3 regions of the Paludibacterium paludis genome follow, and region 2 is predicted to be linked to each of the others. Evidence: predicted binding sites of a transcription regulator. Region 2 holds the regulator's gene; each other region holds the start of a gene.

Region 1 (7,509 bases), 230 kb from region 2:
GCCAGCTCTGGGATTTTTCGCTATCGGGAATCCTCGCGAAAAAGTCCCCCTGCGGCTCGGCATAACTGAGCAATTTGCGCAGTTTCATGCCGATCCACGCCGGGTCGATCACCCGCATGTCGAGACTGAGCATTTTGCACAGCCCGTCCAGTTCCCGCGGGTAACGCCCGGCCATCCAGGCCGAATAGGGCCGGCGCTGTCCGTTGGGCAACACCAGCTCCTTGAGGAACAGCACGAAATCGTCGGAGGTTTGCGGATTCACGACATCCACGGACCAACTCATGGTGCCGTCCGCTCCGGATTTCGGTTCCTTGCGGGCGAACAGCGCATCCATGACGGGCGTCGCCTCGCCGTCGGGCAACGCGAGACTGCCCAGCGCCTCGGCGCGATAACGCACGATCCGCGCCAGAACCGCGGCGGCACTGCTCGCGTGGAAGGTTTCGTCCCCGATGAACACCTCGTAATGCTTGTCGCCCTGGGTATGGGACAGCGATTCGAGCTTCAGCGCAAGCCAGGCTCGATCCCGGCAGCGCATGTCCATCGACAGGGTTTTGGCCACGGCGCCCAGGCCTCGCGGCTGTTCATTACCGTTGACCCAACATTCGAACGCGTGTGCCCGCCCGTTTTCCACATGACCGACGAACACGGCGAAATTTCCGCTCTCATGCTCCACCATGAACGTCCAGGATGGATTGCCATCCTTCAGCCGCGGGCGGTGTGGCCATTTGAGACTCGCCAGCGCGGGACTGGGCGCGCTGTTGAGCGCGATACGCCGATCCGGATCCAACTCCTGGCTCGCGGCCAGATCCTGCGGAGTCTCCCGCTGAGGTTCAACGGACAGCACCGAACCGATCACCGAGTTGGGGCGGTACGTGGTAATGCCTTTCAGACCCGCGCGCCACGCCTCGAGATAAAGGTGCTCGAATTCGGTGAACGGATAATCTGCCGGCACATTGACCGTCTTGGAAATCGCCGTATCGACGAACGGAGCCACCGCGGCGGCCATACGCATGTGGTCAAGCGCGCTCATGTCCAGCGCCGAAACAAAATACTCCGGAAGATGCGAGGTATCGCCGAACGTCAGCCGGTAAAGACGATAGGCATGATCCTCCACCAGGTATTCCTGCGTGGAACCGTCAGCCATGCGTTTCTTGCGCGTATAGAACCAGGAAAACGGCGGTTCGATGCCGTTGGACGCATTATCAGCGAAAGCCAGCGAAATGGTCCCGGTCGGGGCAATCGACAGCAAGTGGGAGTTGCGGATCCCGTGCCTCCGGATCCGCGCCTTGACGGCATCGGGCAAACGGCTCGCGCAATGCGGTTCGGCAAGATAGCGCTCGGCATCGAACAGCGGAAAGGCTCCCTTCTCGATCGCGAGATCCACCGAGGCATCGTAGGCGGTATCCCTCAGGGTCCTGGCGATACGCGCCGCCATCTGCCGCCCCTCTTCGCTGTCGTACCTCAGGGTCAGCAGAATCAGCGCATCGCCAAGTCCCGTGATGCCAAGACCGATACGGCGCTTGTTCATCGCCTCCTGGCGCTGCATTTCAAGTGGCCAGACCGTGAGGTCCAGCACATTGTCGAGCATGCGCACCGCCTGTCTGGCGACTTTGGCGAAAGCGTCGAAATCGAATGAGGCCGATTCACTGAAAGGATGACGGACAAAACGGGTCAGGTTGATGGATCCCAGATCACAGCAACCGTAATCCGGCAGCGGCTGTTCTCCGCACGGGTTGGTGGACTCGATGGTTTCGCAGTAACTCAGGTTGTTGTCCTGATTGATCCTGCTCATGAACAACACGCCCGGCTCGGCATGATCGTAGGTGGACTGCATGATGTCGCGCCAGACATCCTTAGCGCGCAAACGCCGGTACACCCACAGGCCATCCTCTCGCCGGTACGCATCGGGGAAGGCGTCGGACGAGGGCTCCGCCTCGTGAGCGAGCTCCCAGTCCCCATCGTTTTCCACGGCGGCCATAAAGGCATCCGAGACCCCGATGGACATATTGAAATTGCGCAGGTCGCCCTGGTCCTTGGCATGGATGAAATCGAGGATATCGGGATGGTCGCAGTCGAGAACCCCCATCTGCGCGCCGCGCCTCGCGCCCGCCGATTCGACCGTCTCACAACTGCGGTCGAACACGCGCATGTACGATACCGGTCCGGACGCCCGGCTGTCGGTGCCCTTGACGCGGGCGCCGCGCGGGCGGATCCGGCTGAAGTTGTAGCCGACCCCGCCGCCACGGCGCATGGTTTCGGCCGCTTGCAACAATGCTTCGTAGATTCCGGGTTTCCCCCCCTGCTCCTCGCTGACCGAATCGCCAACCGGCTGGACAAAGCAGTTGATCAGCGTGGCCCTCAGATCGGTCCCCGCCGCGGAATTGATGCGGCCACCCGGGATGAACCCCTCTTCCAGGGCGGTATAGAAGGCTTCCTCGAATTGTTCCGGCTGTTTTTCCGGAGAGGCCAGCGCCCCGGCTACCCGGCGCCGCACCTCGGCGGCGCTCGATTCGCCATTCTTGGCATATTTCTCCAGCAGGACTTCTCGGGAAATGACTTGCTCGTCGAGCAGGCCCGGAAAATTCAGATTCATTGCATTCGCCTCCGGCCTTGGATAATTCCACAACATATGGAAATCAAGGCCATGTATTACACTACATAGTGTAATGCATGGCCTTGACCGATATCAAAGAGAAAAATGCCGGAAATGTTTACAAAGATGGCCTCGGAGCCGTTCCCAACTCCAGTTTCAGTGGTACGCCGGCCTCTTCGGCACGGAGCTTCGCGGGGGGAAGAACCGTGACCCGGGATGCCAGCTCCGGATGCGTGCCCAGCAGAAGTTTGTGCGCCGCCGCCACTCTCTCGTTCGCCAGTTCGGCAAGATCCGACGAAGGTATCGACTCGCGGGAAATCATTTCTTCACGCAGCTGCCGCGCAAATGCCGCTCCGGACGGCGCAGAGGGCGACAGGCGCCGGGCCAGCAGTGTCAGACGTCCGACCCTGGCGGCGAATACCGTCCTGACCGCCTCCTGAGTCTCGGTAGCGGATACATCGGGTTCCGGCAGCGGCTCGGAATGGGCCGGACTGAAACCCTGGACTTTCAGGATGGCCCGGTCGACGCGCGCCCGCGCCATGGCACGCAGATCGACGGAATCATCATAGCCGCCTCCCAGTTGCAAAGACAGCTGCGGACGCCGCGCGAGCATCTGCCCCAGTTCCTCAAGTTTCTCACGCTCGGGAGGAGCCAGCCCGGCTTCGCCGGGAACAAAGCGAATCGTGTCAAATCCTTCCTTGCCCAGCAAAGCACCCAGAGCCCTGAAAGGGGCCGTGACAACTTTGCGGATAACATTGCCGATCGCCTGCCACACCAGATGGCCATAACTGAAGCTCGGATCATTCAGATTGCCATGCACGGGTACGTTCAGGTCGATACGCCGGTCACTATCCTCCAGAACAGCGACCGCCAACCGCAACGGCAACCGGGAAACGCCTGGCGCCGTCACCTCATCGCCAAGACGGATGGACTGGATGACTATCCGGTTGTCGCCGTCCAGCCGTTGGTCTTTCATCGTGTAGTGAAGTGTTACCCCCAAGCGGCCATCTTCAATCTTCCAGCCGGCAAAGTTCATGGAGTACGGATTGAGCGAGTTCATCGGTACATTGCGGAACACCAGCGAAAACTCGGAGTTGTCGGCGGCCTTGGTCGGGACAAGCCGCCCGCGAACCTTGACATCGCCATAGCGATCCACCCCGCCATCCAGCGTGACAACTCCCGAATGGCCGGGTTCATTGGAAAACCCGGTCAAACTGCCGCGCAAATGATGAATCCGGGACGAGAAGGCCGGTTGCATGCTGTGGTCGGCGAACTCGATGTCACCCCGGGCGATATGAATCGCCTTGACCCGGATCGCGCCGGGGCCGGCATCTGTTGCCGCCGGGGCGGCGTCTTCCCGGACGGGAGCCTCAGGCCGGCTCAAAAGACGAGCCAGGTTGAGCTTGCGGTTTTCCTCGATGGTCAGGCGGGCCTCCGGCTGCTCCAGAAGCACATCCGAAACCGACCAGACGCGCGAAGCCGGACGCAGATCCAATCCTTTCGCTTTGAGCGAACGCCATCCGACCAGCGGTTTTGCCACACCCTTTTCGTAGAGATAGACCGAATCCGCCGAGGCCTCTCCCCGAACCACCAGCGCCTTGTCGCGGCCGGCCGAAATATCGAGCCGGGTTGCCAGCGTCCCTCCCGCCAGCCGCAACGGCTTGCCGGACAACACATAGGGCGCGAACAGGGCGAGCGGAACGGAACGGGTCTTGACCACAGCGTGCAGGCTGCCCTGCTCAGGCCGAAGCATGCCCTCCACATCGACATTGCCACCGCCAAGCATCCCGGTCAGGCTGTACGCGAGCTGCCCGTCGTCATCGGAAAGCAATTGTCCCGTCATCCGGTTCAAATCGACAGAAAGCGGCGACGGCAAGCTCTTATCGGTCAAACGCACCGCCCCGTCCGCCAGGGCGACATCAGGAAGCACGACATTCCAGCCTTTCGCGGCATCGGTATTGCGCGCCCTGGCTCCAGGCAAGGGAACGCGCCGCAGATCGTCAAGGGTTTCGAGGCGGCCGGCCGCATTTCTGAGCATGGAGACAGACAAGCCGTTGAGCGTCACGTTACCAGGAGCGATCTGTCGGTCCTTTTCCCGTATGTCGCTTTGCGATACCGACAGCTCATCGAGCCTGAACCAGGGATCCCGCCCCGCCGAGGCCAGAGACAGACCGGCCAGTCGCGCTGTCATGCGGTTCAGCGATATCCCGTCGTCCGGCGTCAACTGCAAACTGCCGGTCAGCGATGCGATACCGGTATCCAGAGTCAGCGGTTTGACAAAACTTTCATCGGTCACATTCAGGTGCCAGCCTTCCGCCGTAATATCGGCGACACGGAATTTCCAACCGCCTCCCCCGGATGGAGACGATGTGAGGGCCGGGCCGGGCTTGATCGCCGCCTGCCAGTCGATGCGTCCGGACCGGTCGCGGCGTGCGTTAAGATCGCCTCCCATCAGCCGGGCGCGCTTGAAGAACACCGATTGCTTTGCCAGATCGAAAATGCCGTCCTCGAGACGGAAAGTCTTCAGCGCGGCCATGGAGCGGCCATCCGGCGTTTCCGCCTTGAAGTCTGCGAGCGAAACCGTCAGGGGACTCAATGTCAGTTTCGGTTTGGCGCCGCGCAAGCTCAAATGGTACGTGGCCTCCGCGCTCAAGCGTCCTCGGGGAGCCTTGATCGCCAGCTGGCTGCCAAGATACGGCCACAGATCGGCAACGGGCAGCCCTTCGATTTTCGCTTCGCCGAAAGAATCGAACGGTTGCAGGTTCAGTGTGCCGTGCCAGGCCAGCCGCGTGCCGTCCGGCATTCCCGCCGTCAAGGCATAATTGCCATCCCGGGCTTGGGTGGACAGGTTGACGAGATTCAGAGTGAGTTCGCCGACATGCCAGTCCGCTTCGCCGTTCGGCGCGCCAAGATCGGTGGCCGCGATCGCGGCATGCCGGATATCCAGCTCATCGACGATGACCGATGGCGTCGTTCCTGAATCGGCGGCATCCGGTCCGGCGGCATCCTGCAGGAAACGCGCCAGATTCCAGGAGCCATTCCGTTCGCGGCGCAATGTCAGGCGGGGGGTATCGAAGGAAAAGGATTTGGCGCGCCATTGCCCGACAAGCAGCGCGGTCGGCGTTGTATTCACCGCGACACGTTTCGCGGAGAACAGCAGTGAGCCGTCCTTGTCGCTCAAGGCCACCTGCTCGAGCCTGAGCGTCATCGACCATGGTTCCAGAGAAACCTGTCCGAGCGTCAGATGCCGCCCGAGCGAGGCCACATAGGCCTCCGCCCTGCTCCGTATCAGGTCGGGAACGAAGACGGCCAGAGCGGCCATGGATCCCGCCCACACAGCCAGGAGGGCGCACAGCGTTACCGCGCAACGGCGTAGCAGGGAACCTGAAACAAATTTCATGATGTCCTTTTTCGACAGATCGGCAGAACTGCCTTGCATGATACCTCCTGGGCCCCCGCCAAGCCATGACGACAATGCGTCAGGTAATGGTAAACTTGCGCCACGTATGACTTCCCTTCTTGCACCATGCTAGCCACGCCAGCCCTGAACTGGGACATCTACTGTAAAGTCATCGACAATTTCGGCGACATCGGAGTCACCTGGAGACTGGCGAAGCAACTGGTCCGAGAGCACGGCCACTCGGTGAGGCTCTGGGTCGACGATCTGGCGGCCGCGCAACCCCTGATCCGCGACCTGGATCCCGGTCTTGCCGACCAGACATGCCAGGGAATCCGGTTGATGCGCTGGGACGACACGGCCAGCGACGCGGTACCCGGCGATGTGGTCGTGGAGGCCTTCGCCTGCGATCTGCCCGAATCGGTGCTCGATGCGATGGCGGCGCGCCGCCCCGCGCCGGTGTGGATCAATCTCGAATACCTGTCGGCCGAAGACTGGGTGGAGGGCTGCCATGGCATGCGGTCGGTCCATCCCGCGCGCGGTCTCGTGAAAACATTTTATTTCCCCGGATTCGGTCGGGCCACGGGCGGACTGCTGATGGAGCGGTATGTGCCCGAAGCCGTGAGACTTGCCCAGGCGAGCCGCCAGCCACCGTTCGATGTCCTGAACGTCAGCCTGTTCTCCTACCCCAACCCCGCGCTGGCCAGCCTGCTTCAGGCCTGGCGGGAACACGAAAGTCCGATCCACTGCCGCATCCCCGAAGGCCGTGTGCTGGAAAGCCTCGAACCGCTGCTTGGCACCAAACTCCGGCCCGGCGAGCGTCTGGCGCAGGATGCCCTGACGCTCGAAATCCTGCCGTTCACCGACCAGGAAGGTTACGACAGAATCTTGTGGAACAGTGATTTCAATATAGTCAGGGGAGAGGACTCCTTCGTTCGGGCACAATGGGCCGAAAGGCCGTTTCTGTGGCACATTTATCCTCAGGAAGACGATATCCACCTCGTGAAGCTCGATGCCTTTCTCCGCCGCTATACCACAGGGCTTTCGCCGGACGCGGCGGCGGCGCTGATCGAGGCACAGCAGTGCTGGAACCGGTCGGCGTCGATGTCCTCCATCTGGCGCGCCATGTCGGTTCATCTGCCGGAACTGGCCATGCACTCACACCGCTGGGCGGCCTTCTTGCGGGAAAACGGCGATCTTGCGGGGCGACTGGTGCAATTTGTGCAAAACCAGATACAATAGCCCGTTTTTTTACGGAAAACGTTTTCCAAACAGGACTTTGAGCAATGAAAACCGCACAGGAACTCCGCGCAGGCAACGTCTTCAAGATCGGCAACGATCCGATGGTCGTGCAAAAGACTGAATACAACAAGTCTGGCCGCAATGCCGCTGTCGTCAAGATGAAGATGAAAAACCTGCTGACCGGCGCCGCCTCCGAAGCCGTGTACAAGGCTGACGAAAAGTTCGACGTCGTCGTTCTGGATCGCAAGGAGTGCACCTACTCCTACTACGCCGAACC
Region 2 (7,509 bases):
CATCGGCGCCGACAAGGCCGCCGTCGTCATTCAGGACTTCTACTACCGCGACCAGAGCAATCTGACCTTCGAACAGCGGCTCTTGACCAATTACGACCACCCGCACGCCTTCGACTGGCCGCTCCTGATGCAGCATATCGATGATCTGAGGAACGGGGTGCCCGTCGACATGCCGATCTACGATTTCGCCCGCCACACACGGTCGGACGCCACCCAGACCGTCGTGCCGGCGCCCGTCATCCTGATCGAGGGCTTCTATTCTCTGTACGACGCGGCGCTTCGCGACATGATGTCGCTGAAGATTTTCGTGGACACCGATTCGGATGTCCGCTTCATCCGCCGCCTGCAACGCGACATCGCCGAGCGCGGCCGCTCGATGCAGAACGTCATCGACCAGTACATGGCCACGGTGCGACCGATGCACAACCAGTTCATCGAGCCGACCAAGCGCTTTGCCGACGTGATTCTGCCCCACGGCTGCAACGACCCGGCGGTGGACATGATCACCGCCCGCATCGAAAGCCTGATCGTCTGATTCGTGGCAAAACGCCGGCGCCATCCCGGGGCCGGCGTTTTGCTTCCCACCCCGCCCTCAGCGGCGGAACAGCACTCTCTCCGCCCGGCACAGGCGCACGCACACCTGGATCAGCATGCCTGCGGCCAGCAAAGTGGAGAGCATCACGACCGCCAAGGAGCCGGCACCCAGGGTGCCCTTCAGTACTTCGCGTATCGCCAGGGACACATTGGTGATCGGCATCCAGGCCCAGAATGATTCCAGCTTCATCCCCGGCAGCATCGACATCGCGACGGAAACAACAGGCAGGCACATCACCTGCCCGCAATAACTGCTGGCCTACTTGTACGTCCTGGCGAACAGCGACAGGGTCAACCGCACCGCCGCGACAATGGCGTTGGACGGCAGCACCAGCGCGCCGATCAGCCGACACTCCCGCCCCCGATTCGCGACAGGACGGCCAGGCCGGCGATGTGCCCGGCCAACGCCATGCGCCTCGCCGAAGAAACGGATGGTTTCTCGCACCGTCAGCCGGCCGTAGAGCGCCGTGGCGCCGGACAGAAAACCCAGCAGGGAGCGCCCCTCGAGGATCTCGATCATGCCGCCGGTTGGCGCCAGCGCGGTCGGCAACATGCGCAACGTGGTGGTTTTACCCGCGCCCGTTGGGATCGAGCAGGCCCAGCACTTCACCCGCCCCGCAGGCAAAGAAGACATCGCGAACCGCCTCGAACATCCTCCCCTGTCCACGGGGATCGGCGACGTGCTCACGGCTCTTTTTCGTTACCGCGAAGCACTTCTTCACATGGCCGATGTGCATCATGCTTTTTGCATAAAAAGGAAAGCGCCACATTACTTCTAAGGAGCATCGGGATGGCAATACGCCGCAAGCCGATCGATCATCCCGCCGCGACCGGCAAACGAGGAGAGAGGAACGCGGGGAGGAACCGGGGGAATGATCCGGTATCAGGCACGCCCCAGCCGTCGGCGAAGCAGGCTGAACGGGTACGCGGCCACGCGGACGCCGAACCACAGGCCGTAGGCGGCGGCCACCAGCGCCAGCAGGATGCCGTTGAGCAGGGACTTCATCATGGAGCGGAACGACACTCTGGAGAAAAACAGGACGGAAAGCGTAGCACGGAATAAGGGGACGGGGGAGGTTCCCCTCCCCCCTTTTCGCGTCAGATCACTTTCGAATAGCGGGCGCCGCTTTGGCGGTCGCGCAGGTGCTTGTCGAAAATCATCGCAATATTGCGGATCAGGAAACGGCCCTTGGGCTCGACCATCAGGAAATCGCCATCGAAGCTCAGCAGCCCCATGGCCTGCAGTTCGCGGATCTTCGGCAACTCCTCGGCAAAGTAGTGCGCGAAATTGATGCCGAACACATCTTCGGTGGCTTCGACGGACAAGGCAAAACGGCACATCAGCGACTGGATGATGGAGCGCCGCAGAATATCGTCGCCATCGAGCACCATTCCCCGCATGACGGGAAGGCGGCCTTCATCCAGCGCCGCGTAATAGGCATCGATGTCCTTGTGGTTTTGCGTGTAACAGGGTCCGATCTTGCCGATCGACGACACCCCGAGTCCGATCATGTCGCAATCGGCATGCGTCGAATAACCCTGGAAATTCCGCTGCAGCCGTCCCTGGCGCAGCGCGACCGCGAGATCGTCGTCGGGCTTGGCGAAGTGGTCCATGCCGATGAAGACATATCCGGCATCCGTCAATCTCTTCACCGACTCCTGCAGAATGTCCAGCTTGGTTTCGGCGCTGGGCAGATCCGCTTCGTTGATGCGGCGCTGCGGCATGAACACGGTCGGCAAGTGCGCGTAGTTGTACAGGGCGATGCGGTCCGGCGCGATGCGGATCACCTTGTCCAGCGTGGCCATCACGGAATCGAGCGTCTGCAGCGGCAGGCCATAGATCAGATCGACGCTCACCGAGCGGAATCCTGCTTCGCGCGCGGCCTCGATCACTTCCAGCGTTTCGGCTTCGCTCTGTACCCGGTTCACCGCCTGCTGCACGGCCGGATCGAAGTCCTGGATACCGACACTCATGCGGTTAAAGCCCAGACGCGCCAGCTCGAACACGGTATCGCGGCCGACCTTGCGCGGATCGATTTCGATCGAATACTCGCCTTCGGGCAGGAATTCGAAACGTGTCTTGAGCAAGGTCATCAACCGTTCCAGTTGTGCATCCGACAGGAACGTCGGCGTTCCACCACCGAAATGCAACTGAATGACTTTCTCCCGTTTGCCCAGCGCGGCGACAACCGCATCCACCTCTTTTTCCAGATAATCGAGGTAGGTATCCGCCTTTGACTTGTCTTTGGTGATGATCTTGTTGCAACCGCAGTAGTAGCAGACAGTGTTGCAAAAAGGTAAATGAGCATATAATGATATTGCCCGATTGCTTTGACCCAGTTGATGCTGGCCCAACCAGCGCAGATAATCGTCGGGGCCAAACGCGGCGGTGAAGCGGTCAGCCGTGGGATACGAGGTGTAGCGCGGTCCGGAGCAATCCAGACGCTCAATAAGCTCGCGATCGAATTCGCAGCTGTCCGGAAAAAACGGGTGGGTGGGTGTCATGGCGGTCCTGAACTGGAAAAACCTGTGGTGGACTGGTAAATTTGTAGAAAACGGATAAAATCCGCTTTGACAAGCGTCAAGCTTATTTACAAGGTTGCTGAAATACAGCATGAACGACCAAACGTTGATCCCGCTCCATACTCTCAAGGTAAGCTGCTCCAACTGCAGTCTGCGAGAATTGTGTCTGCCCGTCGGACTTAACCGCGAAGAGCTCGCCCAGCTCGACGCCGTCATCCGCCAGAGTCGCCGCCTCAAGCGCGGGGAGTTCCTGTTCCGCAGCGGCGAGAACTTCAAGTCCCTGTACGCCATCCGCACCGGTTTCTTCAAGACCTGTGTATCGAGCCAGGATGGTCGCGAACAGGTGACCGGCTTCCTGATGTCCGGCGAACTGATGGGTCTTGACGGCATATCCTCCAGCGTTCACGGCTGCGACGCGATCGCCCTGGAGGACAGCGAAGTCTGCGAGCTGCCCTTCTCCCGCATGGAGAGTCTCGGCCGCGACATCCCCAGCCTGCAGCACCATTTCTTCCGGTTGATGAGCCGCGAGATCGTTCGCGACCAGAACGTCATGCTGCTTCTTGGCAACATGAAGGCGGAAGAACGGCTGGCCGCCTTCCTGCTCAACCTTTCCCAGCGCCTGTCCAGCCGCGGCTTCGCCGCCAACGACTTCGTGCTGCGCATGAGCCGCGAGGAAATCGGCAGCTTCCTTGGCCTCAAGCTCGAAACGGTCAGCCGCACCCTGTCGAAATTCCAGCAGCAAGGCTGGATCACCGTCGACCACAAGCACATCCAGCTGGTGCTGCCGGAGCAGCTCAAGGAGCTGATCTCGGGCTGCGTACACGCCAACGGTCAGTAAGCGTCACGGGCGGGGTCCGCTCCGCCCGTACAGCTCGGCCAGCCGTTTCGCATCCGGCCAGCCTTCCGGCACCACGAATCCCCTGGAGACCTCTCTCCACGTTCCATTGTCTTCCATGATTTCGGCGACCATCGCCACACGATCGGCCCCCTGCAGCCGCGCGGCCAGCTCTCCCGCATCAAGACTTGCGGCTTGCCCGCCCCGCCAGGGCGACAGCCAGCGGCTCCGGTCAAGAATCACCCAGCGCGCCGCGGCGCCCCGGCAAGGCAAGGACTCGGCGCCTTGCCGCCACCAGCCGCCCAGCGTTCCCTCAGGATCCCCACCGCCGGCCCCGGCGAACAGCCCCCCCACCAGGCGCGCCGCGCTGCGGCATCCGGCAAACCCGTCAGGCAAGGCGCGCGCGCCCTCCGGCAGAGTCGGCAACGCCAATTGACGCTTCATCGCCAGGGTCTTGAGCTGCATGCCATCGCCAAGACTCGCGCCGACGCATTCCAGTGGTGACTCACCAAGCTTCAGATAGAATTTGCAGGCAAGCTCCAGATGCCATGGCTCGCCATCGAGCCAGAGCAGAAAATCGAACTCGCCGATCGTCATTCCGTTACCGCGCCGCACCTGTACGTTGCGGGCGGCAAGACGGGAATGCGACGAGGTATCGAACCAGAACGCCAGAAGATGCTCGGCATAACGACCAAGCCGGTTGGAAGGCGAGGCCGACAACCAGCGCTCAAGACAGCCTGGAGCGCGGTCGAGGCTTCGTAGCCGGCTCACCGCGTCGGGCCCCTGCAAGCGGACGGGATCGATGGCGTCCGCCATATGCCACGGCGGCTCGGAGAACAGCAGACAGGCCAGGTCGCGCACGGCCGGATGCCTCAATCCGGCCAGCCACTCGGGTTCACTCGCCGCGATCGGTGTCGCGAAGCTGTCCGTCGTGGGCACGCTGCACCTGTTTGAGAAAACCGCGCAGGATGTCGATCTCCTCGCGCTGCAGCGCGGCGCGATGGAACAGCGAACGCATGCGCCGCATCAGCCGCTCGCCGTTGCGGCGGCGGTAGTAACCGATATGCTCCATGGTCTGGTCAAGGTGACCGCAGAATCCCTCGACTTCGTCGAGGGTTGCCGGCTCAGCTTCCTGGCGCAGATGCTCCACGCCGACGCCAGCCTGGCTGAACAGCTCATAGGTCACGACTTGCACAGCCATCGCCAGATTGAGCGAAAAATAGTCGGGATTGCCGGCGATGGTCAGCAAGCGGTTACAGCATTCGACTTCCTCGATCGACAGCCCGAAAGTCTCGTTGCCGAACACGATGGCGATTTCCTCCCCAGTGCGGGCCCGGGCGAGGAGATCCGGCACCGCCTCGCGCGGCGTAACCGGCTCCATTGTCAACTCGCGCCGGCGGCTGGTCAGCGCGCAGGCCACGGTCACGCCCTCGAGCGCCTCGGCAAGGGTTTTCACGACGCGGGCCGTTTCCAGCAGATCCGCCGCGCCTGACGCGAGCGTCACGGCTTCCGGGTCGGGAAACGCCCTGGGCGCCACCAGCACGAGCCGGGACAGTCCCATGGTTTTCATCGCGCGGGCAGCCGATCCGATATTGCCCGGATGGTTGGGTCTGGCCAGCACAATACGGATGTTCTTTAAAAAATCAGGGACTTCGGGTTTATTCATTGGCTGTTTCGCATTAAAATAGCGTCTATATTGCAAAAACCCGCCATTGTGGCGAGGTTTTTTCTGTTCCTTAACCCAGATTGTTATACACAGATGAGCCGCCTTTGCCAAAAGGCGTTCGCCTGTCTTCGTTCCAGTGTAAAGGCCGTCAATGCATCCGATGCTCAATGTCGCGGTTAAAGCCGCTCGCCGCGCAGGTAACGTCATCCTGCGCGCGTCGAACAACCTCGACGCTGTCCGCGTAGAGAAAAAGAAACACAACGACTTCGTTTCCGAGGTGGATCATGCCGCCGAGGCGGCGATCCTCGACGTGATCCTCGAGGCCTACCCCAAGCACGCCATTTTAGCAGAAGAGTCCGGCGCCCAACGGCTTGGCGAATCCGAGTACGAATGGATCATCGACCCCATCGACGGCACCACCAATTTCATTCACGGCCATCCTCAGTTCGCGATCTCGATCGCGCTGGCGCACAAGGGCCAGATCCAGCAAGCCGTCGTCTACGATCCGGGCCGCAACGACCTTTTCACGGCATCGCGCGGTGTCGGCGCCTTCCTCAACGATCGCCGCATCCGCGTCTCGCGCCGCTCGTTCATGAACGAATGCGTGATTTCCACGGGCTTCCCGGTCAGCGATCAGTCGTATGTCGACACCTACCTCGCCATGCTCAAGGATGTTCTGGGCAAGACCGCCGGCGTCCGCCGCGAAGGCGCGGCGTCGCTCGATCTGTGCAATGTGGCCTGCGGCCGCGTTGACGGATTCTGGGAACTCAACCTCAAACCGTGGGACATCGCGGCCGGCAGCCTGATCGTTCAAGAAGCGGGCGGCATCGTCACCGATCTGCGAGGCGAGCAGACCTGGCTGGACAGCGGCGATATCGTGGCGGCCAACCCCAAGGTGCTGGCACAGTTGCTGCATCTGCTCGCGCCGCACGTCAAGTAAGGCGACACCCTGCCAACCCGCGTCATGCGGGTTTTTTTGCCTCAGCGAAATTCAAACTATCAAAAACAACTATCGCATAGATTAAAACAATCCAAAAGACAACCGCTCGAACATGGCTATAATGAGAATAATTCTCATTGGAGAAAATCATGTCACGAGCCACCTTCGCCCGTTTCTGCCGTTCTCCCGGCATGCGCTACCTGGGCCCGGCCTTTCTCGTCAGCGTCGGCTACATGGATCCCGGCAACTGGTCCACCGCCATCGCGGCGGGCAGTGAAGAAGGTCATGCGCTGCTATGGGTGCTGGTCGCATCCAGTCTGATGGCATGGCTGCTGCAGACACTCAGCGCGAGGCTCGGCATCGTGACCGGACAGGATCTGGCCACCGCGTCGCGCGAGGCGTACGGCCCACGGCTGAACCGCATCCTGCTGGCGCTGGCAACGATAGCCGTGATCGCCACGGATCTGGCCGAAATCCTCGGCATGGCCATCGGATTGCATTTACTGTTCGCCCTGGACATGGCGTGGTGCGTCGCCCTGACACTCTGCGACACCCTGCTTTTTCTGCTGCTCAGCGCGCGCGGTCTGCGCACTCTCGAAAGCGCGGTCATCGCCATGATCGCCGTCGTCGCCTTGGCGTTCGCCGCGCAACTGGCCATCGTCGCCCCTTCCGGCACCGACATCGTTCACGGGATGATCGTCCGTCCGCTCGACGGTCACGCGCTCTACCTGGCCATCGGCATCATGGGCGCGACCATCATGCCCCACAACCTCTATCTGCATTCCGCGCTGGTCAAGACAACCGCCAGCCCGGATCTTGCCCGGGTTCGGGCTACCCTGAAGCGCAATGCCCGGGACACGGGACTCGCGCTGGGCATCGCCTTCGCCGTCAACGCGGCCATCCTCATCGTCGCGGCCACCGCGTTCCACCATGATGGCGCAGCGGTAGGCG
Region 3 (7,509 bases), 1.1 Mb from region 2:
AGTGACGGCACCAGCCCGCCGATGAACAAAGCCCAGTCCCAAGCCGTGCGCCAGCGCGGCGACTCCAGCTTGCTTCGGTAATCGAAACCCACCGGCCGCAGAAAAAGCCCGAACAGAATCAGCATCATGGCCGCATAGAACCCGGAGAACGCCGCCGCATAAACCATTGGCCACGCGGCGAACGCCGCGCCACCCAGCGTCACCAGCCACACTTGGTTGCCCTCCCAGGTCGGCCCCACCGCATTGATGACCAGACGGCGCTCCTCGTCGTTCCGCCCAAGCCAGGGGAGCAGCATGGTGGCGCCCAAATCCCATCCGTCGGTCAGCACATAGCCGATAACCAACACGGCCATAATGCCCCACCAAATCACTTGCACCGTTGCGTAATCAGGCATGACGGTTCTCCTCGCCCCGCGCCGCGGCCTCTCCGTGATAACGTCCCGTTCCAAGACTGGCCGGTCCCTTGCGAATCGTCTTGATCATCAGCCACATCTCCACGATGAAAAGCGCTGTGTACATGATAAGCAATCCCGCCATGCTGAAGTGCAACTGAGAGGCATCCAGCGATGAAGCGGACAGCCGGACCGGCAGGATGCCGGATATGGTCCACGGCTGGCGACCGCCTTCCGCCACGTACCAGCCGCATTCGATGGCTACCCATGGCAATGGAATCGAGACCACGGCCAGACGCAACAACCAGCGCTGCGGAGCCAGGTTGCGGCGCCATAGAAACCAGGCGGATGTCGCGAAAATAAACAGGAACAGCAAACCCAGACCGACCATAATGCGGAAGCTGAAGAAAATCGGCGCCACCATCGGGATGGTATCCTCAACAGCGGCTCGGATCTGCGCTTCGCTCGCATCGACGACACGCGTCGTATATGGTTTGAGCAGCAGGCCGTACCCCAGATCCGCCTTGTGCGCATCGAATTGCGCGTGCGTCGCCGACGAGCGGTCGCCGCCACGCAGTTTGACGAGGGCATCGTAAGCGACCTGTCCGCTACGGATGCGCTGCTCGTACTGAACCTTCAACTGCTTGATCCCCACCACCGGCGTATCGAGACTGCGCGTGGCGATAAGCCCCATCAGCCACGGAATACGAACAGCATAGCGCGTTGTTTCCGCCTTCTGGTCGGGCCAGCCGATGAGCGTCAGCGACGCCGGGGCGGGCTCCGTCTCCCAAACCGCCTCTATCGCGGCGAGCTTGACCTTCTGGACTTCCCCGGCCGTATAGCCGGATTCATCGCCCAGCACCAGCACCGACAGAACGGAGGCCAGACCGAACCCCGTCGCCACAGCGAAGGAGCGCAAGGCGAAACCGGTATCCCGCGCCTTGAGCAGGTACCAGCCGGAGACCCCCAGCACGAACATCGAAGCGGCCACGTAGCCGGATGCCACGGTATGCACGAATTTGACTTGCGCCACGGGATTGAAGAACACCTGGGACAGGCTCGTCAGCTCCATGCGCATCGTCTCGTAATTGAATTCGGCGCCGACAGGATTCTGCATCCAGGCGTTCGCCACCAGAATCCACAAGGCGGACAGGCTCGAACCCAGCGCCACCAGAAAGGTCACCATCAAGTGCTGCACGCGGCTCAGCCGGTCCCACCCGAAGAAAAACAGGCCAATGAAGGTCGACTCGAGAAAGAACGCCATCATGCCTTCCAGCGCGAGTGGTATACCGAAAATATCTCCGACATAATGGGAATAATAGGCCCAGTTGGTGCCGAACTGGAACTCCAGGGTCAGTCCTGTCGTCACGCCCATCGCGAAGTTGATGCCGAACAGTTTCCCCCAGAAACGCGTCATGTCGCGGTAGACTTCCTTGCCGGTCATCACGAACACCGATTCGCAGATGAACAGCAACCACGCCATGCCCAGCGTCAGCGGCACGAACAGAAAATGAAACATCGCCGTCAGGCCGAACTGCAGGCGCGACAACTCTACGACATCAAGGTCGGGCAACATGACTTCCTCCTTCGTTTCCGGACCCGGATCCCGCGGTCAGATGCGACTCCACCACGCTTTGCGGCACGGTCATGTGCTCCGCCAGGGGGTGCGAGAAGAACGCTTTCCAAAGTCCGTACAGCATCACACTCTTGATCAACAGCACCAGCAGGATGTCGCGCCACAAGGGGCCGTCCCGCCAGCGCTTCATCCGTTTTTTCACGATCACCCCCTGCCGCGGCCCGCGCCGCGCAGCTGGTTGGCGAATTCAAGCACCCGCGACACACGGGAGCCCATACGCATGAGGCCTTCCAGAGTCTCCGGCGACAGCGACTGAACATCGTCGAACCACCCATTGGCCAGGTCGATCAATTCGTGCATTTCCTTCATGCGCGCCTGGGCATGCCTCTCATCCTCGTCAAGCGGCGCGTCCATCAGCGCATCCCGCAAAAAACTCAGGGTCGGTTCGATCTCCCGTTTGCGTTTCTCTTCGGCGAGCGTCCGGAAAATCTCCCACACATCCTTCGGCGTCTCGAAATAATCGCGCCGGTCCCCCGCCTGATGAACCAGCTTCACCAGGCGCCAGGACTGCAGCTCCTTGAGCCCCATGCTGACATTCGAGCGCGACACTCCCAGCGCCTCGACGATATCATCGGCGTTGCGCGGGGCGGGCGAGATGAACAGATACGCATAAATCTGCCCGACCGTCCGGTTCACGCCCCAACGACTTCCCATTTCCCCGAAATGCAGAACAAAACGTTCCGCGAGAGGTGTAAGATTCACGGACGCCTCCGTCCCGTTATTTCAGAAATTTCTGAAATGATAGAACAAAAAGTTGATCCAGATCAATGTCGCCCGTTTCGCATACTAGACAGACCGAGCCCGATTTGTATGGTAAGGTTTGGAATTGTTAATGAAATAGCTTGAAAAATGCCATGGCCGAGTCGCTGATCATCAAAGGAAACAACAAGGAAGAACGCTACCGGACCCTGCTGCCGCAAGTAACGGCACTGTGTTCCGGAGAAACCGACAGGATCGCCTTGCTGGCCAATCTGGCGGCCGCCCTGAATATGACTTTCGATTGGCTATGGGTGGGGTTTTATCTGGTCAAGGGGTCCGAGCTCGTACTCGGACCGTTTCAGGGGCCGATCGCCTGCACACGCATCCCGTTCGGCAAAGGGGTATGCGGAACCGCGTGGAAGGAAAACCGCACGCTGATTGTCGACGATGTGGAAACATTCCCCGGCCACATCGCCTGCTCGAGTCTGGCCCGATCCGAGATCGTGGTTCCGCTGCGCGACCGTACCGGCGCCGTGATCGGCGTACTGGACGTCGACGCGGACAGAAAAACCTGCTTCGATGTTGTCGACGCGACCTACCTCGACATGCTGATCGCGTCGTTAACGCTCGACTGACGCAAGAGACAGAGGCTCCGCAGCCATCTGAACCGGCCCGGCAGGCTTGCTCCCCTCGAGCAACAGACATAAGCCCGTATCCCTGTAGCGATTGGCACGCAGGGTGCCCGCCAGACTCGGATAGTCGCGGCCCGGGCCGGGATCCATGACCGATCCGTCCGGACGTTCCAGCAACCAATGCAAACCGCCTCCCGACACCACGACCCGCAGCACCCGCTGCCCATTGGCTGGCGGTGGGGCCCTATCATAACGGACAGACACCCCCGAGCCCTTGGCCATACTGACAGCGCCGGGGTAGCGATGGACAATCAGACGCCCCAGCCACGCGCGGCCGCAATAGAATACCCCCTCCAGCCCCAGCAACCGTGCCGCGAACACCAGATTGTGCGGCAGCGAATACCCTTCTGCGGCCAACCCGTTCCGGCTCCGCTGACCGGCACCGGGCCCCGTTGTCGCCCCCGACGTGATGCGGTAGATCCACGTTTCCGACGCCGGATCCGCGGCCAGCGCCCCGCCACGCTCTCCGCCTCGCAAAGAAGGAAAACTCTTGACACCCATCTCATTGGCCGCGCACAGCAACGCCGCGGCTCCGCATGAGTTGAGGTAGCGCTGACGGTATGCGCACCGCTTGGCATCCACTCCGTCACGAACCGGCTCATTGCGTTGACCGAGCGGTGTCGGCCGCTGATGGCCAGCACGGAAACACCCCTTCAATTTGGACAGCAGGCGTTCCAACAAGGGAACCACCCGCGAACCGGCACCCGCCGCCGCGCCATGCGCTATGTTTCTGCTCGAGATATCGACAAACATAACTCTACCTTCACACCTAATTCATAAGACCCCAAGAATCTCTCCGAACCCCGACAGGCGCTACCAAAAATCCGCCTTGGGAAGCGATGGCGGCCAGCCCCCACTCCTTGCGTATCCGGTTTGCCGGCGATCATGAACCCTCCCCGCTCCATTCCGTATCCCTTTCCTGGTTTTAGCCCCCCCCACACCTGGAGGCGAAGCGACGACGGCAGATTGCGGCCATGACAATCAGGCGCTGCGCGAGAAAAAGCGTTCGGGATGAGCCGCGGGCACAAAAGGAACCCGGACTTGGCCTGACCCGCGCTCAAAAGGTAGTGAGGGTGGACCAAGCCGCCGCATGGGCGGCCTTGGCCGTGAAGACACGTGGCTTCGGTTTTCTGGCAGACCGTTGCCCGCGAATACTAATATGGCGCGAGATATAGTTCACCGCCCAAGCAACGGAGAACACCCCGCCTCGCCTCGGATCGGTGCAATGCCATACCGGACGACCATCTCGGGAGCGCGAGCGAATAGCCGCGGCCCGATCGGCGGTCAAGGGCATGATGGAGAATGGGGAACAGGACGCGGCGACGAGCACGGCCATCAAACAGGGGGGCCTCAAACCGAGGAGAACGGCGCCTCCGCCCGACGTTCATCCGAACCCTCCCGGGGTTCTACCGCCATACGGGCCAAACGCTCCGTCATCGACTCGACCAGCGACTCCAGCCGGCCGCGCTCCCGCTCAAGCAACAAAAGCCGCTCCTGCGCCGACTCCTGCTTTCTCGCGGCGACACGAATCAGCTCCTGCTCACGCGCTTGGGCTTCATCGCGGGCGGCCCGCGCCGCCCGGCGCTCTTCTTCGATCTGCTCGAACAGAGCCAGCCGCAACCCCTCCAGGCGCTCGTACGCCAGCGATTCCCGCCGCATGGCCTCCTCGCGCGCGTCGGCGACCTGTCTTGCCGCGCGGGACTCCACCTCTTCGACCCGCAGTTCGGCCGCTCGCTGCACGGACAGCACGAGTTCGTTCTGGCGCTCCGCCTGCTCCCGCAAGGCGGCCAACTCACTGCGCAATTGCAGCGATTCGGCCTGCGCGCCATCCATGCGCTCCGCCGCCGATTCCAGGCGCGACCGCAACTCGTTGACCTCCTCCTGAACCCGCGCATCCCGCGCATCGAGTTCGGAGATTCTCGCCTGCAGCGAACTGCGCGCCGACTCCCACCCGGAGCGCTCCTCCTCGAACCGGCGCAGCTCCTGAGCGAAGCGCTCGGAGGCCTCGGCGCACGCGAGCGTCCAAAGTTGATCGAACAGCGCCTGCAGCGGCGCGGGAATGCCCGGCAAGGTGGCTCGCCGGACATGGCCGGCGAGAAAGTCCTGACGCCAGGTTTTCAGTGTGCTATTGATGGTGGTGTTCGAGCCGGTGCCAAGGCGGGAGCGGATATCGGCAACGGTCGGCCAGACGCCCTCGGCAACCAGTGCCTCGGCGGCTTCGCGGATGCGGTGGTGAATATCCATATTCAAAGCTTGCGGGGGCCGGACGACTTGCGCCGTCGCGCACCCGACAACAATAGGTCGGGATCCGGCTCGAACAGGTTGCCGGTCCGGCCCGTCTGCAATTGCGACGCCATCAGAATGGCGCGATTGATGGCTTCCTTCTTGCTGACGCCCCACCATTCGATCAGCTTGTCCAGGGATTTTTGCGCATCCCGGGTCAGCTCCACGGTCACGGACAACTCCTGCAACCGGTTGCGGCGGATTTCCCTGCTGCGACGCTTGCGCTCGGCGGCCGTCATGGCGCGCTCGCCCAACGGCTTGCGCCCCGGCTTTTTCGGGGTACCGCCGATCAGGTCGTAGGTATAGTGGTCGCAGGGGTCTCGCATGCGATTTAGTGACAGGACACAGTAACAAGGGGGCGCAAGCATACCACAACTTGCCGAAGACCGGTATGCCCCGCCCCGTGATGGCTCACAGCCGCCTAGAGCCACCCCGCCGCCATCGCGGCGCGCAGCACGGCAAGCGCCATCGCGGCGGCGAGGATATCGTCGATCATGACGCCGAATCCGCCTTTGACGCGCCGATCGAGCCAGCCGATCGGCCATGGCTTGACGATATCGAACACGCGGAATGCGACGAATGCCGCGATGAGCGCCGACAGTGTCGCCGGCACGAAGGCGAGCACCAGCAGCATGGCGACGATTTCGTCGAAATTGACACCGCTATGGTCGTGCGTGCCCAGCACCGCGTCGGCCATATCGCAGATTTTCACCCCCGCGACAAACAGAGGCAGACACAGCAACGCCAGCCAGCCGCACGTCACACCGGCCCATTGCAGCAGAAAGTACAGCGGGTAGGCCACCAGTGTGCCCAGCGTGCCGGGCCCCCATGGCGACAGACCGCTACCGAAACCAAAAGCCACAAAATATGCCGGATGCCGGGTAATCAATCGCCAGTCAGGCTTTACATTCGAAATGGTCAAATCCCTGCCTCCCCATAGTCAACGGATTGCCGCCGGCATCGAGCAACCGCACCCCCTCTCCCGATACGACCCGTCCGATACGGGTGAGCGGGCACGTCGGCGTGGACAACGCTTCGATGCGCTGGCGCTGCGCGGCCGGCGCGGCAAAACACAACTCATAATCGTCCCCCCCGGCAGCCAGGCAGTCACGCCACGCCAGGCGCCGCATGGCAAGCCACGGGTGCGTCGGCACACTCTCCAGCAACAGGTCGATCCCGACGCCCGAACGGTCGGCCAGATGCCCGGCATCGGCCAGCAGCCCATCCGAGATATCGATGGCGCAACTGGCGATACCACGCAAGGCGAGCCCCAAGGCGACGCGCGGCTCGGGCCGCTCAAGATCGGCAAGCGCCGCGTCGAGCACCTCCGCCGGCAACGCCACACCCTCAAGGCGGTGCCTGACCGCCGCGGCCGCGAGGCCTAGCCGTCCGCTCACCCAAATCTCGTCACCGGCCCGCGCGCCGCTGCGGCGAAGCGCAGTGCCGTCCGGCGCTTCGCCCATGATGGTGACCGAAACCGTCAATGGCCCGCGCGTCGTATCGCCGCCGGCAAGAGCAACGCCGTGCCGCCCGGCAAGCCCCATGAACCCCGCCGAAAATCCGGCCAGCCAGTCGCGATCGAGATTCGGCAGCGCCAGCGACAAAAACACCCAGCGCGGCCTGGCACCCATGGCAGCCATATCGGACAGATTCACGGCCAGGCACTTATGCCCAAGACGCGCCGGATCCACATCGGCAAAAAAATGCCGTCCCTCGACCAGCATGTCGGCCGAGACAACCAATTCGTGACCGGGCGACGGCGCCAAAATCGCCGCATCGTCCCCCACTCCCAGTACCACGCTATCGG

Evidence for each region. Region 2 encodes FNR, which switches genes on or off when oxygen is low (the NO sensors DNR and NnrR bind a similar motif). Its sites were predicted from a motif close to TTGATNNNNATCAA; they were not measured.
Region 1: a site for FNR is predicted at 2,677-2,690, ahead of JNO50_RS05130 (adenosylcobalamin-dependent ribonucleoside-diphosphate reductase). Genes of this name have one in related genera too.
Region 3: a site for FNR is predicted at 2,783-2,796, ahead of JNO50_RS09085 (GbsR/MarR family transcriptional regulator). Genes of this name have one in related genera too.

What each region holds. Positions count from the first base shown of each region.
Region 1 is NZ_CP069161.1:1,121,287-1,128,795, reverse strand. It holds gene JNO50_RS05130 (adenosylcobalamin-dependent ribonucleoside-diphosphate reductase) at 1-2,593, opposite strand, end outside; gene JNO50_RS05125 (DUF748 domain-containing protein) at 2,712-6,032, opposite strand; gene earP (elongation factor P maturation arginine rhamnosyltransferase EarP) at 6,120-7,232, shown strand; gene efp (elongation factor P) at 7,277-7,509, shown strand, end outside.
Region 2 is NZ_CP069161.1:888,270-895,778, reverse strand. It holds gene udk (uridine kinase) at 1-535, shown strand, start outside; gene JNO50_RS03980 (hypothetical protein) at 593-829, opposite strand; gene JNO50_RS03975 (hypothetical protein) at 854-1,114, opposite strand; gene JNO50_RS03970 (hypothetical protein) at 1,113-1,373, shown strand; gene JNO50_RS03965 (hypothetical protein) at 1,478-1,618, opposite strand; gene hemN (oxygen-independent coproporphyrinogen III oxidase) at 1,693-3,099, opposite strand; gene fnr (fumarate/nitrate reduction transcriptional regulator Fnr) at 3,209-3,955, shown strand; gene JNO50_RS03950 (DUF1853 family protein) at 3,959-4,891, opposite strand; gene JNO50_RS03945 (RNA methyltransferase) at 4,848-5,618, opposite strand; gene JNO50_RS03940 (inositol monophosphatase family protein) at 5,770-6,558, shown strand; gene JNO50_RS03935 (Nramp family divalent metal transporter) at 6,708-7,509, shown strand, end outside.
Region 3 is NZ_CP069161.1:2,014,379-2,021,887, reverse strand. It holds gene cydB (cytochrome d ubiquinol oxidase subunit II) at 1-395, opposite strand, end outside; gene JNO50_RS09095 (cytochrome ubiquinol oxidase subunit I) at 388-1,968, opposite strand; gene cydP (cytochrome oxidase putative small subunit CydP) at 1,952-2,170, opposite strand; gene JNO50_RS09085 (GbsR/MarR family transcriptional regulator) at 2,173-2,730, opposite strand; gene JNO50_RS09080 (GAF domain-containing protein) at 2,883-3,362, shown strand; gene JNO50_RS09075 (T3SS effector IpaJ family cysteine protease) at 3,348-4,172, opposite strand; gene JNO50_RS09070 (DNA-binding protein) at 4,770-5,663, opposite strand; gene JNO50_RS09065 (hypothetical protein) at 5,666-6,028, opposite strand; gene JNO50_RS09060 (phosphatidylglycerophosphatase A family protein) at 6,124-6,618, opposite strand; gene thiL (thiamine-phosphate kinase) at 6,599-7,509, opposite strand, start outside.